Regions from separate parts of the Bacteroides sp. AM10-21B genome, predicted to be linked through region 2. Evidence: riboswitches for the same ligand, from Rfam matches in the RefSeq annotation. Region 2 holds a riboswitch; each other region holds the start of a gene.
What was found. A riboswitch is a leader RNA that binds a small molecule or an ion and turns the genes downstream of it on or off. The one in region 2 is predicted to bind cobalamin.

Region 1: it holds a riboswitch for cobalamin, as region 2 does, so the genes downstream of both, DW121_RS05285 (TonB-dependent receptor plug domain-containing protein) here and DW121_RS11165 (TonB-dependent receptor plug domain-containing protein) in region 2, are expected to answer to the same signal.
Region 3: it holds a riboswitch for cobalamin, as region 2 does, so the genes downstream of both, DW121_RS07935 (tryptophanase) here and DW121_RS11165 (TonB-dependent receptor plug domain-containing protein) in region 2, are expected to answer to the same signal.

Annotation. Positions count from the first base shown of each region.
Region 1 is NZ_QRME01000003.1:260,544-266,005, reverse strand. Features, by position in the region: gene DW121_RS05290 (YncE family protein) at 1-296, opposite strand, end outside; gene DW121_RS05285 (TonB-dependent receptor plug domain-containing protein) at 330-2,345, opposite strand; cobalamin riboswitch at 2,402-2,600, opposite strand; gene DW121_RS05280 (multidrug effflux MFS transporter) at 2,629-3,864, opposite strand; gene DW121_RS05275 (helix-turn-helix domain-containing protein) at 4,020-4,868, shown strand; gene DW121_RS05270 (Cof-type HAD-IIB family hydrolase) at 4,952-5,462, shown strand, end outside.
Region 2 is NZ_QRME01000007.1:196,005-201,466, reverse strand. Features, by position in the region: gene DW121_RS11165 (TonB-dependent receptor plug domain-containing protein) at 1-2,056, opposite strand, end outside; cobalamin riboswitch at 2,196-2,388, opposite strand; gene DW121_RS11160 (nucleotidyltransferase family protein) at 2,427-3,164, opposite strand; gene DW121_RS11155 (phosphotransferase) at 3,168-4,598, opposite strand; gene DW121_RS11150 (cobyrinate a,c-diamide synthase) at 4,679-5,462, shown strand, end outside.
Region 3 is NZ_QRME01000005.1:114,301-119,762, forward strand. Features, by position in the region: gene DW121_RS07930 (ATP-binding protein) at 1-1,548, shown strand, start outside; cobalamin riboswitch at 1,584-1,792, shown strand; gene DW121_RS07935 (tryptophanase) at 2,065-3,438, shown strand; gene DW121_RS07940 (4'-phosphopantetheinyl transferase family protein) at 3,442-4,071, opposite strand; gene gldE (gliding motility-associated protein GldE) at 4,073-5,425, opposite strand; gene DW121_RS07950 (single-stranded DNA-binding protein) at 5,449-5,462, opposite strand, start outside.

The DNA of each region.
Region 1 (5,462 bases), on a different contig from region 2:
ACATAGATACAATCTTCATACTCTATCATATCCTGACCCGTATCTCCCAATGAAGCCTTATTCTGCGCTTTATAAATATCACCGATAAAATCTTTGTCTTTATTCGGGGCATAAAATGCTATACCGGCATTATTCTGTCCCATAGTTCCTTCATTCAAAAAATAAGCACGGACATAAGGCAATTCAATTTTCGAACCGCTATCATCCCAACTTTGCTCATCATCACTGCAAGATGAAAATGAAACACTTAGTGCCAACATACACAACACACCCAATAATAAACTTCTTATTTTCATAACACTTTATTAATTAAATTGATTAAATTGATTTTAAAATTTAAAAGTTCCCGTCACTCTCCATGAACGTCCCGGCATAGGATAATATTTTATCACATCATACTGTTCATCGGTCAAATTGATGATTTCTGCCTGAAGCTGTAATTTGCATTTCTTAAAAGCAAACTCTTTAGAGATGCTGGCCGTATGCTCCATATAACCTGCTATCTCATTTTCAGGAATGTTTTGTGACAGGCAATAACGTTTACTTACGCCTACAATGGAGTAACCTATATTGAGCCAAGGCATTTCAAACCTCGCAGCTACATTGCCGCTATGCTTCGGAGTATAAGGCAACTGTTCCTTATAATTCTTGGCATCTGGGTCTGTAAGGTCAATCGCTTTCTGCAAAGTATATCCTCCGGATATAATCAAATCTATATTTTTAACTAACGGTGCCGACATAGCCAAAGTAGCATCTACTCCTGTGGCACGAACGGTTCCATAGTTTGCCATACGCCACGCATAAGTAGTGGGGAAAGCTACAATTTTATCAGTCACATCATTGTAATAAGCATCAAGCGTCGCAGAGATATAGTCCAAGAAAAACAAAGATGAACTGCTCCACGTAACTCCCACATTATATTCATTCGCCTTCTCCGGACGTAAACTCCGGTTGCCCAGTCTATAATAATATAAGTCGTTGAAAGTAGGTGTACGAAAAGTGCTTTTGTACATGAAACGCAGAAAAAAAGATTCTTCCGCCCAAGGCCGTATGCTTACGGAAGCTGAAGGAGCCAAACGGTGGAAATCCTCAGGAGCTTTCCCTACCTCCACTTTTTCAGTGATAAAAGTATGTACTAATGATCCGGAGGCGGTGATTCTTTCAGACTGATAACGAACGTTGAAAGCCGTCAAAGATGTGTACCGGGTAGGAAAAGGACAATCTTTCAGATTACTACGCAATGTATTTACAGCTCCATCTTGAGCCAAAGACAGGGATAGAGCTTTGAATGGACGGTATAAAGCCGTTGCGGATAAATAATATTCATCCTGTCTATGTACAGCACGATAGTATCCGTCAGCATATTCCTTGCCTTTATCTTCATATCTGTTCCAACCATGATTATACTTTGCTTGTGCCTGCAAACTCCATTTCGAAGAGAATCGTTTCTTATAACGTGCCTGCACAAAGGTATTCTCGTCCCAAAGAATTTCGTCGGATATCGGATTATAGAGAGTGACCGCTCCCGGAAGCCCGCGACGAGAGTTGAAATAATAGCCTTTCACATCCAACTCGCCACCGTCTTTAAAGGTATGGTAAAGAGTCGCCTCTCCCTGCCAGGAATAGATAGTTGAATTATTGCGTTTTTCTTCTGTCACATACTTTCCATTGACCAAAGTAAAAGGGTAATTCCCATCAGCACGCATATAATTAGCGTTCACAGCAAAGCGAGTACGGTCGCCTACCTTCTGCCACCAACGCAGAGATGGAGTAACGTATCCGAATGAACCGCCACTTACCCGTGCCTGAAAAGCCACATTACGTTCCTCATCAAAATGCGGCTTTTCCGTTTCAATACTCAATACGCCTGCCGAAGCATACAAACGTGCTGACTGCAACATATCGTCAGATTGCCCTATCGCCAGTGAAAGGGCAGAAACATTATCAAGTGAGAAACGTCCTATATCAATTTGCCCTGCTTGGGAATTACTTACGACAACACCATCATAACTGACAGCCGTATGCGCCGCTCCGATATTTCGTACGGAAACTGTTTTCAATCCGCCAATGCCTCCGTAGTCTTTTACATTAGCACCCGCAAAACGACGCACGGCATCAGCCATATTCTGTATGCCGAGACTGCTTATATCTTGCTGTGACAATGTTTGTACAGGTACAGCCGAAGTAACTTTATTAGGCATACGTCGTGCTGTAACAGTCACTTTATCAATCTGATGCACTTTTCCTGTAATCGTGTCCTTTCGCGCTACTTCTTGTGCAGAAAGAATTCCTTCCATACAAAAACAAGCGATGCAGAGTAACCGCATCTTCATTCTCCACACCATAAAAGAGTAAAGATTATCTTTAAAACATACACACTGTCCGCTTTCCTCGAACGGGCAATTTTTTGACTTCGTTTTGCAGGTCTTCTGACTTATTTCTAATGTATCGCCTTCCCATCCTCAAACCAAAGACAGTGGCACAAGAATGATACATTCATAATGAAACTTACAGCAGCGGGACTGTTCGGGAGTTTCACCCGATTCCCTTTTCATCCGTTCCCTGAATAAGGAACCGGAACAAAACGCCGACAAAGATAAGAATATAATATAAATATCAACCGACTCTTTACAACAGTTTCTGCAAAAAAACATTTATTAATCTATAAGGAGCAAAATTTAAAGCTTTCTTATAGAAAGGCAACCGATGAAAAGAGAAACAAGCGCACACACAAGAGCATAACGCTCCCATGAAAAATAAGAAACCGGTAGACATCCTGATATCTCCCATACCTACCAGAGGTGATACGATTCCGCCAAATGCAAAACCTATCGCCCCCAAAAGGGCTGAAGCCACCCCGGCATTTCTGCGTTCACAATCCATTGCTAAAGTATTGGAGGCTGTAAAAGACATTCCTACCATTGAAAGCAGGCAGAAAATCAATATCTCATACACCCAGAAACTGCAATTCAGGAAAAATGCGGCGGAGACTAATATGGAGATAAGCAGCATACCGTGATTTCCTACATATAACGCCCGTTCCATTGTGGAAAAACGAACCGACAAAACGGAAGATATAACCATAGCGACCGCATTGACCCCAAAACAAATACTGAATAACATAGGTGAAAGTCCATAATGCTGCTGCATGATGAAAGGAGCTGAAGCTATATTGGTAAACAAAACTCCCATCGTAAACCCATACTGTAAAATATAGCGTACATACTGACGGTTATGCAGAACTACGCCAAAACGACGGTACATATCCCCCCACTTGAAGTTTTGCCTTTGCCCGTTCGGCAAGGACTCTTCGAAACGTATACTTCCGATAATCAAAAGAGCGCCCAATATAAATAAGAACCAGAAGATTCCATGCCAACCGCTGAAATCGGCCAGCATCCCTCCCCCTATCGGAGCAACCACCGTAGCTATCCCATTGATGGCGCCGATAGTGGCAAGCATCCCCGCAAGTTCATGGGCAGAATACTTATCAGTAGCAATGGATCGGGATATGACCACTCCCCCTGCCCCGGCAACACCCTGCACAAAACGTAATGCTACAAACTGTGAGATATTCCGGGAGAAGATACAACCGACAGTGGAAATCAAGAATAGAGCCATAGCTACCAACAACGGAGAACGACGGCCATATTTATCGCTTAACGGACCAAAAACCAGCTGTCCTATCGCCAAGCCCACCATACTCGTAGTAAGCCCTAATTGCACCCTTGAAGATGTGGTCCGAAAGAAATCCGACATTGCCGGCAAAGTAGGCAGGTACATATCCATAACAAACGGACCAAAAGCGCTCAACATCCCCAAAAACACCAATATAAAACCTTTTGAATTTTGTCTGCCTGTCATCACTATCCTTCTTTTATAAACCGGCGGCAAAATTACCCTATATTTACAATACCGGCTATGGCTTATCTTGCACAAAACGTTTCATTTTAGGAACAATATACATTATTACCACAAAATATAAGTACATTTGCTGCGCAAAACAGAACTTTATTCATATGTACGAACCGCTATTGCCCGATACATCCTCCATCAAATATGAAGAAACGGATTTGTCATACTTAAACCAACGTCCATACCGCTTCAAATGCGGCATCTACTTGATTTGCACACAAGGCAAGAGCATCATTTCCACAGGAGTACAGCAATATACCGTTGACGAACAAACCGAACTCATATTTCTTACCGGCAGTCTTATTCAGGTAAAACAAGTCTCAACAGACTTCAGGATACGTATGCTGTTATTCCCGAAAGACGTTTTCCTGAAAGCTATATTGCCGATTGACACTCCCTACTTCAACTATGTTCACGAACATCCGCACTATCGCCATACAGCAGATGAAAGAAGTCAGAAAACATGGCGGGAAATCGTATTGTGGATGGATATGGCGCAAATGCTGTTCAGAGACAACACTCTCCAGTTCAGAAAGCAGCAGGAATTCAATTTCCTGCAAAGCATGTTAATGTGGCTATTCAACACTATCCCGGAGAAACTGGCAGCCAACAAGCAGTATAGCAGGAAACAGATGCTTTGCCATCAGTTTATGCAACTGATACGCGAGCACAGTGTATGCGAACATCAAGTTCCGTTTTACACGGAGAAACTTTGTATTACTCCCCGCTATTTATACGAAATCACCACTCAATACATGAATGGAAAAACTCCCAAGCAATTGATAGACGAACAGCTGATAGCAGAAGCCAAAGTTCTCTTAAATGAACCGCACCTTTCCGTTACTGAAATTGCAGAACAGTTGAACTTTACCGACCAGTCTTACCTGAGCCGTTTCTTTAAGAAGAATACCGGGATTTCTCCTAAAGAGTTCCGCCAACAGAAACTGCTATGATAAGTTTAGCCAAAATAAATTAAATCCGGTCGTTTTAACCGCCATTTTGCTAACTTTGTTAGCATAACCAAAATCGAGTCGCCATGAAATATAAATTATTAGTTCTTGACGTAGACGGAACACTCCTCAACGATGCAAAGGAAATCAGCAAACGCACTCTTGCATCTTTGCTCAAGGTGCAGCAAATGGGTGTGCGTATTGTATTGGCTTCCGGCAGACCTACCTATGGGCTCATGCCACTGGCCAAAACGCTTGAACTGGGTAATTATGGGGGCTTTATTGTTTCCTACAACGGTTGCCAGATAATCAATGCGCAAAATGGAGAAATCCTGTTCGAGCGCCGAATCAACCCGGAAATGCTGCCCTATCTGGAAAAGAAGGCACGCAAGAATGGTTTCGCCATATTCACTTATCATGATGACACTATCCTGACAAACAGTCCCGGCAACGAACATATCCATGCCGAAGCCAAACTGAATAATCTGAAGATTATCAAGGAAGAAGAATTCTCCACAGCAGTAGACTTCGCGCCATGTAAATGTATGTTGGTCAGTGACGACGAAGAAGCATTGACCGGACTGGAAGAACATTGGA
Region 2 (5,462 bases):
TATTCTTGAACTTTATGAGCGCCGAGATGTAGAAATTCCTTCCCGGCGTGCTGGTAGCCCGATTGCGTCCGAAAGGAGTACGGTCTACGTAGTCGAAGAGGTTGTCCACGCCTATGTTCATCGTCAGCGTCCAGAACCGCATTTTCATCAGGGTATGGGCGGTGTTGACGCGCCATGTCTGGAAGCCGTCGGCGTTGTTGTCGTTGACGTAGTGGCGGGTTGACTGGTATCGGCCGTACACTCCCAAGCCGAGGCGGTAACAGTTCCACGTGTGCTGCCAGGTGGCGTTGAGCATGGCGTTATGGTTGGATGTGGCGTCGATATAGAGATACTTCATGTAGTTATCGTCCTTATCGGCGGCATACTGCGCTTTCGGATTGGCATAGCTGTACCCGCCTCCCAGCATGATATCTTTTGTGGGGCGGTAGTTGAAAGTGAAGTCCATTCCGTAGATGCGGGCTTTCGTGAGGTTGGTGTATCTCTTGCTTTTCTCTATCTCGAGGAGTTTCTCTTCGGGGGTTACTTTTATCTCTACCAGCTCTATCATGTTGCGGATAAAGTTTGAGTAACCTGTCAGGCTCGCTTGGAACTTGCTCCCTACGTATTCCACGCTGACGGAAGCGTATTGTGAGGTTTGCGCCTTGAGGTTGGTGTTGCCATGATAGGCGGTGAGAGAGCCGCCGCCGATGCTGCCTGTGTATTTGTAGTAGAGTTCTTTGATGGTAGGCGCTTTGAATCCCATAGCATAGGAAGTACTCAGGTTGAAGTCGCTGACTTTGTAGAGTGCAGAGATTTTGGGGCTGAGGTTCAGTCCGGTTTCCTTGTGCTGCGTGCCGCGCACGCCGGCGGTCAGTATAAAGCTGTCCGTGGCAGTCCATTCTTCCTGTGCGTAGGCGGCGAGCGTATAGACGGAAGCGATGTTGTTTGCTATGTGGTGGGGAGATTCCAGACGGTTGTACTGGTACTCTATACCGGTATTGAGGATGTGTCGGTCGCCAAAATAGAAGATGCCTTTTACTTGTGCCAACACTTGTTGCTGTATGCTTTGTTTGATACGCTGGCCGGGGTAGTAGGTGATGCGGTCGCCGTCTTTGAAGTAGTCGGTGATGTCTTTCAGCTTATAGTCGTAGAAGTAACCGTAGCGGCCGTATGAGAGGTCGGCGGTGAGGTAGTTGCGCCCGTTCAGCTTGTACCTGCTTCCGGCGGCAAAGGTGTAGTTGCGGTAGTAGAAGTCGTTGGGCAGGTACTTCCACGGGCCGTGCGTACGCATCACCCAACGTTCGTAGTACGTTCCTTCGGCGGTGAGGTTCAGTTTCTTGTTTATCCGCCACTCCAGATTCTCGGAGAGGGTGTAGTTGCTGGAACGGTTGACGGTAAGCATGGTAGAGCCGGACTTCAGTTGGTTCTGGTCCCATTGCATGTCCGTATTGCGCCAGCCGTCGGTATGGCGGAAGTTGATGCCGGTCACCGATTTCAGTTTGCCGTAGCTGAAGCCGAAACTGGTGCTCTGCCGTACGTCGCCATACTCGCCCACACGGGTGGTATTGGTGAGCTCCATCTTCTCCCTGCTCTGTTTGGTGATGATATTGATGACTCCGGCGATGGCATCGCTGCCGTAGAGCGAAGAGGCGGCGCCTTTCACAATCTCGATGCGCTCTATGTTGGCGGGATTCAGTTGGTTGAGGTCGTTCTGTCCGCCGATGTCCCCGTTCATGCGTTTGCCGTTTATCATGATGAGGATATAGTCGTTGTTCAGTCCGTTGAGCTGGATGTGGCTGCCCATATCGCCGTCATGGAAGGTGAGGGAAGGGCTGAGACCGCTGAGAAGGTCATCGATGCTGCGTGCTTGGTATTGTTCCAATGCTTTTCCTGTGAGCACTTCTGTCTGCACGGGGGCGTCTTTCAGGTAGTGTTCGGTTCCCGTACCTGTTACTACTACCTCGTTGAGTAGTAACGAGAGTTCTTTCTCTTCTTTGTTTTTAAGGATACTTTGTGCCGTGGCTGATTGCATCACACCGCACAGCAGTACCGCTTCAAGCCAATACTTGTGCTTCATCGTTTACCGATTTTTACGTTGAATAAAACAAAACGGCACGTCGCTTCTGTGTGCGAAAGGGATAATGGCCCGAAAGAGTAAAATAGGAATCCTATCGTATCAGTATGGGGGACATCGCTTCTAATCCTGGAAGCTCAGTGCTCAAGTTACGGAAGTAGGTAGGTATTCTGGCTCTCCTCTGCTTGTATTGCCTTCCCATCGCATTGCTACGACAGTGGCTTTTGTGGATACAAGCCTCTTTTATTGAGGATTACAGCTGCAGGTACAGCTCCGGTTTTGCACCGGATTCCCTTACATCGGTGGGCGGATATGCCTTCCCGATTGCCAATTCCGAGGGCAAAGATAAAGATTTTTTTAGAAAACGAAAGACTTATAATGAATAATATTTTTCGGCTTTTGCCAGCGTTTCCGGTTTGCCGATGTCGAACCATCGGTAGTCTTGCAGCGGATAGCCCTGTATACGGGCTGTTTCGCAGACAGACAGATAGAAGGGGATAATGGAGAATTTTCCGGTCCATTCACCGTTTTCCATGTAGTGAAAAAGAGAAGAGGATATGACATGGATGCCACCGAAAGCCATTTCCTTGTACTGTCCTTCTTGGAAAGTGAGGCCTTCCGGTTTGGTTTCGCCTGTGGATTTGTTTATCCAGCCATGCAGGCGGTTGGCATCATCCAGCAGCAGGTAGCGGGAGGTCTGCCGTTGGCTGACGAGCAGTGTGGCTTCCGCATTGCTTTTTTGGTGATGTCTGTATAACTCTGTGAGATTTATATCTGAGAGGATGTCGGCATTGTGCACTAAAAACGGTTCGTTGCTTTCCAAGAAAGGACGTGCTTTCTTTATCCCTCCACCGGTGTCGAGCAACATATCCCGTTCGTCACTGATGTGGATAGTGATGCCGAAATCATTATTGGCACGAAGAAACTCGATAATCTGTTCTCCGAAATGGTGGATATTGACTGTAATATCATTGAATCCGGCATCTTTCAGTCGTAGAATCACTCGTTCCAACATCGGCTTTCCGGCTACGGAGACGAGTGCTTTGGGTGTGTGGTCTGTCAGCGGACGAAGGCGAGTACCCAGTCCGGCGGCAAATATCATTGCTTTCACTGTTTACCTTTTTGCGCTAAAGTTTTGTTCTATATTCTGTTCTCTGTGTATCAAATTCACTTGTACGCCGAATTTTTTGTTCAGATGTTCAGCCAAGTGCTGCGCTGAATATACGGAGCGGTGCTGACCGCCCGTACAACCGAAACATATGGACAGGTTAGTGAAACCGCGTTCCATATACCGTTTTACGGAGGCGTCTACCAAGGCATATACGTGTTCGAGGAAGACAGTGATTTCTCCGTCCTCTTCGAGGAAGCGGATAACGGGTTCGTCGAGTCCGGTGAAAGGCTTGTAACGTTCGTATTTACCGGGGTTGTTCACCGCACGGCAGTCAAATACGAAGCCGCCGCCGTTGCCGGAAGAATCTTCGGGAATACCTTTCTTGTAAGCAAAGCTGGTGACCTTGACTACCAGACGGCGTTTTTGCAGGTCGTCGGTGAATTGTTTCAGTTCGGTCAGTTCGCGCAGTACTTTGCAGAGATACGGATATTCGGGATAGGGTTCTTGCAATAGCTGGCGCAGGTTTTCGATGGCGAAAGGTACGCTTTGGATGAAGTGGGGCTTCTTCTCGAAGTAGCCGCGGAAACCGTATGCGCCTAATACCTGCATGGTGCGGAACAGTACGAAATGACGGAGTTGGGCATAGAAGTAGTTTTCGTCCACCGGTTGGTACTTGCGCAAGGCTTCGATGTACTCTTTCAGGAGTTCTTGGCGCAGGCTGTCGGGATAGTTGGCTTTGGCTTGCCACAGGAATGAAGCCACATCGTAGTAGACAGGCCCTTTGCGTCCGCCCTGAAAGTCGATGAGCCAAGGTTCATCATCCTTAATCATTACGTTGCGGCTTTGGAAGTCACGATACATGAAAGTAGCGGAACTGCTGCGAAGGAGTACGTCCGTCATCTTCTGGAAATCGTCTTCCAGACGGTCTTCTTGGAAATCCATGCCGGTTGCCTTGAGGAAACAGTATTTAAAGTAGTTCAAGTCCCACAAGATACTGCGGCTGTTGAACTCTGCCTGCGGGTAGCAATAGGAAAAGTCCATGCCGTCGGCTCCGGCAAACTGTACGGCGGGCAACAGGCGCATAGTCTTGCGCAACAGTTGCTTCTCTTCTTCTCCGAATACGCTCGTCTTGCGTCCTTTTTCGATGGCATTGAACAAGAGAGTGTCTCCCAAGTCCTCCTGCAGATAGTACACATCGTCTTCGGAACGGATAAAAACTTGGGGTACGGGCAGGCCTTTTTGACGAAAATGTTCTGCCATATAGAGAAAGGCACGGTTCTCTTCAACAGATTCACCGCTGACACCTATCAGTGTAGGTGTACCTGTGAGGCGAAAGTAGCGGCGGTTGGAGCCGGAAGAGGGAAGTTCGTCAATGGTTTCGGGTTCGTGCCCGGTATGTGAGATATAGAGTTTTTTAAGTTCTTCGGTTATCATAGCGTTTTTTTTATATTTGGCAGCTAAGATAAGGGTTTTGTCGGAGATATTTTTACCTTTGCCTAAAAATCCATATAGAAATGTGTTCCATTCCTCAATTTCTCATAGCCGCCCCTACATCGGGCAGCGGAAAGACTACCGTAAGCCGCGGACTCATGGCTTTGCTGACACAAAAAGGGTTGGCGGTGCAGCCTTTTAAATGCGGACCGGACTATATAGACACCAAATATCATGCGGCTGTATGCGGACGTGCTTCCATTAATCTGGACACGTTTATGGCTTCCGCCGAACATATACGTGGACTCTATGCACGCCACGCCGCTCCTGCAGATGTCTGCATTGTGGAAGGGATGATGGGGATGTTCGACGGGTACGATCGTGACCGGGGCTCTTCGGCGGAGATAGCACAGCTGTTGCAGCTTCCCGTAGTGCTGGTGGCGGATGCCAAATCTGCCGCTTATTCAATGGCTCCTTTATTGGCGGGATTCATTCATTTTCGTCCGGGGATACGGATTGCGGGAGTGATATTCAATCGTGTAGGGTCGCCCCGGCATTATGAAATGCTTCGGGAAGTGTGTACCGAGGTAGGTGTCACCTGTTTGGGGTATCTTCCAAAGACAAAGGCGTTGGAACAGGAATCGCGTTACTTGGGGCTTGATTTCAGTCAGTCTAAAGGTACGGATGCCATCGGTACTCTGACGGAGTTACTGGAACAATATGTGGATTGGAAACTGTTGTTGGAAAAAACGGCTCTTCCGTTACAGAAAGTGCCGGAGGAGGGAAAGGACAAGGCGGTTGTCGGCACTCGGAAGCCGGGTGGTCTGCGTATATTGGTGGCCCGTAATGAAGAATCTTTCTCTTTCA
Region 3 (5,462 bases), on a different contig from region 2:
AAAGGCTCGCACAAGAATCTGCGTGTCACCATCATAAATTTGCACGGAGACGTGCTTTATGACAGCTATAATGAAACGTTCCAAGAAGCGTTCAGCAACCACATCAATCGTCAGGAAATTCAAAAGGCGCTAAAAGACGGGAAAGGGTATGATTTAAGACGTACTTCCGAAACAACCGGCATCCCTTATTTCTATTCGGCAACCCTCTACCCAGATTATATAATCCGCTCGGCGCTGCCCTACAACGTAAACCTGATAAACAGTCTTGCCGCCGACCCGCATTACCTTTGGTTTACAGCCATTGTAACCTTATTGCTGATATTCGTCTTCTACAAGTTTACATCCAAACTTGGTACGGCAATCAACCACCTGCGCGAATTTGCCAAGCGCGCCGACAAGAACGAACCTGTGGAAACCGATATACAATCCGCCTTTCCGCACAACGAACTTGGCGAGATTTCCCAGCACATCATACAGATATACAGACGTCTGCGCGAAACAAAAGAAGCGCTGTACATCGAACGTGAAAAGCTCATCACCCACCTGCAAACCTCTCGCGAAGGACTGGGAGTGTTCACCAAAGACAAGAAGGAAATTCTTGTCAACAACCTTTTTACCCAATACGGCAACCTCATTTCCGACTCTAACCTGCAGACCACAGAAGAGATATTCTCCATCTGTGAGTTCCAGAAGATAACCGACTTCATCAGCAAGGCGCAAAAACGGCCCTCGGATAAAGAAGAAAAACGGCTGTCCATCAATATCAATAAGAACGGACGCATATTCATTGTAGAATGCATCATCTTCCAAGACTTGAGTTTTGAAATCTCCATCAATGACATCACGCTGGAAGAAGAACAGATACGCCTGAAACGGCAACTCACGCAGAACATCGCCCACGAACTGAAGACTCCCGTAAGCAGCATTCAGGGGTATCTGGAAACTATCGTCAACAACGAGAATATCTCGCATGAAAAGATGCAGACCTTCCTCGAACGGTGCTATGCCCAAAGCAATCGCCTCAGCCGCCTGCTGCGGGATATTTCCGTACTGACGCGCATGGATGAAGCCGCCAACATGATTGATATGGAAAAGGTGGACATCAGTATGCTCGTCACCAATATAGTCAATGAAGTGTCGCTGGAATTGGAAGAAAAACATATTACCGTCATCAACAGCCTGCAACCCAAGATACAACTAAAAGGCAACTATTCATTGCTCTACTCCATATTCCGCAATCTCATGGATAACGCCATAGCTTATGCCGGAACGAATATCCACATCAACATCAACTGCTTCCGCGAAGACGAGAATTTCTATTATTTCAGTTTTGCGGATACCGGAGTGGGTGTTTCGCCGGAGCACCTGAACCGCCTGTTCGAACGCTTCTACCGCGTAGACAAAGGACGCTCACGCAAACTGGGCGGCACAGGCTTGGGACTTGCCATCGTGAAAAACGCCGTCATTATCCACGGTGGAACAATCTCCGCCAAGAACAATCAGGGGGGTGGACTGGAATTTGTGTTCACGCTGGCAAAGGAGAAATAATTCTCTCCATTCATTCTTGTATGTCACTTTTTTCATTATCTTTGCGATGCATTGGTTTGCCTCCTTTCTTTCAAAGGAGGCAATTAAAAGGGAATCAGGTGCAAATCCTGGACAGTCCCGCTGCTGTAAGTTTCACATAATGTTGCAGGCTATAAACTCTCTCCATGCCACTGGAAGCATATTCCGGGAAGGCTGTTTGCAACAGAAACAAGTCAGAAGACCTGCCATGCACTGTTTTATCATTGCTTTCGAGGAAAAAGCGTTGAGTCTAATGAACCGGATAATTCATCCAATCATTTCATTCATCAAAACTCTTTCAAAGAAAGTAAAAGAGAATAAACTCTGCCAAGTTTATTTAAATGATGTCCGGCCGAAGTGATTCGTCCGGACATTTGTTTTACAAAAAGTCATAAAAGATTGCCTATCACCCGCAAAATCATTATATTCGGCACATAAAAACACAACAAACGGATTCTTCCGTTGACCTATTGTCGAACTTATAAAAATTAAGAATCTATGGAATTACCATTTGCCGAATCATGGAAAATTAAAATGGTGGAACCTATCCGCAAAAGTACCCGCCAAGAACGTGAACAGTGGTTGAAAGAGGCTCATTACAACGTTTTTCAGCTGAAATCAGAACAAGTCTATATCGACCTCATCACCGACTCGGGAACAGGAGCCATGAGCGACCGGCAATGGGCAGGCATAATGCTTGGGGACGAAAGTTACGCAGGCGCTTCTTCTTTCTTCAACCTGAAAGAGGTTATCACCCGTCTCACCGGATTTGAATACGTCATCCCTACCCATCAGGGGCGTGCCGCCGAAAATGTATTGTTCTCCTATCTGGTGCATGAGGGGGACATAGTACCGGGAAACTCCCATTTCGACACAACCAAAGGACACATCGAAAGCCGGAAGGCAATAGCGCTGGACTGCACGATAGACGAAGCCAAACAAACACAACTGGAAATCCCCTTCAAAGGGAATGTAGACCCTGCCAAATTGGAAAAAGCATTGCAGGAACATAGTGACCGCATACCGTTCGTCATTGTCACCATCACCAACAACACAGCCGGAGGACAACCCGTTTCCATGCAGAACCTTCGTGAAGTCCGAAGCATTGCCGACAAGTACGACAAGCCTGTCCTTTTTGACTCTGCCCGCTTTGCCGAAAACGCTTATTTCATCAAAACCCGCGAGGAAGGTTACAAGGACAAGAGCATTAAGGAAATCACCAAAGAAATGTTTGCCCTTGCAGACGGCATGACCATGAGCGCCAAGAAAGACGGCATCGTCAATATGGGCGGATTTATCGCAACCCGCCGACAGGACTGGTACGAAGGGGCCAAAGGATTCTGCGTGCAGTTCGAGGGCTACCTTACTTATGGCGGCATGAACGGCCGCGACATGAATGCGCTTGCCATCGGCTTGGATGAAAACACCGAGTTCGACAATCTTGAAACCCGCATCCGCCAAGTAGAATATCTGGCAAAGAAACTGGATGAGTATGAAATACCTTACCAGCGTCCTGCCGGAGGACATGCAATCTTTGTAGACGCCCCCAAAGTACTGACACACGTACCCAAAGAAGAATTCCCGGCACAGACATTGACCGTAGAGCTGTATCTGGAAGCCGGCATACGAGGATGTGAAATAGGTTATTTGCTTGCCGACCGTGACCCCGTTACCCGCGAGAACCGCTTCAACGGACTTGACTTGCTCCGCCTTGCCATTCCACGCCGCGTGTACACCGACAATCATATGAATGTAATAGCCGCCGCACTCAAGAATGTATATGACAAGCGTGAGACTATCACAAGAGGAGTACGCATTGCATGGGAAGCCCCGCTAATGCGCCACTTTACCGTACAACTGGAACGACTGTAGGAATTACAGGCTCAACGTTAGAACAAAATCCGGAAACAAGCAGTAGTGAATCTGAAAATTCCGTTTCTCCGCCGTACGATATTCCTCGGCGGAGAATACTCCTTGTTCGCCGACCGTAAACGGCAGCACATGCAAATGCTCCCGAAAATCCACATCGGAAGCATTCATACACTTAAACATGGTTTCCTTGGCAGACCAATGGAGCAGCAACGACCATGTTTCCGTATCTCCGAACAAAGAAATCCGTTCATCTTCCCGCATGAATTTATGCGCTACCTTACGTACCCGCTCGCCATAAAATTCGATATCGATACCCACTTCTTTCTCCGGCCTGCCCAACAAAACGGCAACATAGCCCTTGGTATGCGAAATGCTGATAGAGAAAGAGCTGTCCGCCAAATACGGTTTTCCATTGGGATGGTAACCTATCTCTTTCTCTTCACCAAGCATCACATACAGCAATACACGGACGGCCAGCCGCTCCAATTTACGGGACTCAGCCGTAAATACCCGAATATCCGCCTCATATTTTTCTCTATGGGGAAGCAAGGCAAACAGTTCTTCCAACGTCTCATCGGTTTTCCAAATGCCCCACCTGCAAGAGCTGTCGGTATATTGTTTAAAGACAGGCATTTTATTTTTCTGTTTCAGAACTTTCCCGAACAGGTTCATTAACCGTGAATTTCACTTTTAAGATACGGCGGTTGTCCATTTCAAGAACTTCAAATTCATAACAATTGTAAGTCACCTTCTCATGAAGTGCGGGAAACTCCCCTTTCAATTCAAGCAACAGTCCCGCCAAAGTATCGGCATCACCCGCCACCTCGTCAAAGGTCTCCTCATCTATCTTGGTTATCTTGTAGAAATCTGTCAGCTGTGTTTTGGCTTCAAAGACCCATGTGTGGTCATTGAGAACTGCATAGGTACGCTCTTCATCATCATATTCGTCACGTATCTCACCCACAATCTCCTCTATAATGTCTTCCATTGTAACGATGCCCGATGTTCCTCCGAACTCATCCACCACAATAGCGATATGAATCTTGTTCGCCTGAAAATCACGGAGCAAATCATCAATCATCTTGGTTTCCGGAACAAAGTATGCCGGACGAATCAACGACTGCCAACGGAAATTATCTCCCTTATTCAGATGGGGAAGCAGGTCTTTGATATAAAGCACTCCCTTTATATTGTCACGTGTTTCCGCATAAACAGGAATACGTGAATAAGCATTCTCTACAATACACTTCAACACATCCTTAAAAGGAGTGCGAATCTCCAAATCCACCACATCCAAACGGGATGTCATTACTTCCTTAGCCGTCTCACCGCCAAAACGAATAATACCCTCCAATATATTGTTCTCTTCTGAAAGTTCGGCTTTGTCTGTCAACTCCAACGCATGCGACAGTTCATCCACTGAAATGTTATGGTTCTTCCGTACGAAATGCTTGTTGAGAAACGAAGTGGAACGCACCAATACCGAAGATAACGGATAGAAGATGGAACGACACGCCATAATGCCGGGAGCAGCAAAACGACAAAAAGCCAATGTCTTTTGCGCCGAATAGATTTTTGGCATAATCTCTCCGAAAAGCAACAACAGGAAAGTCAGGACAACCGTCAGAATCACGAACTCCGCAATAACCGAATGGAACAGGAATACATTCATAAAGAAGAAGTTGCAGAGCATAATAATCGTTACGTTCACAAAGTTGTTCGTAATCAATATCGTAGCCAATAATCGCTCCGTATCATCCAACAAATTCCTGATTTTCTCGTCAGAAGGGTGTTTCCCCTCTCCAATAGTATTCAAATCGGAAGGAGACAGTGAGAAGAATGCTATTTCGGAAGCCGAAGCAAAACCGGAAGCAAGTAAAAGCACACCTGCCAATACAATGGCTATAATAGCCGAAACAGAAGGAGTTTGTACGGTTATACCGTTAAAAATATCTGCCAACTGGCATAAATAAGCGTCTGGGTCCAAAGATTTTGGTTTTAGTTAAACAATTAGAACGGTAAAT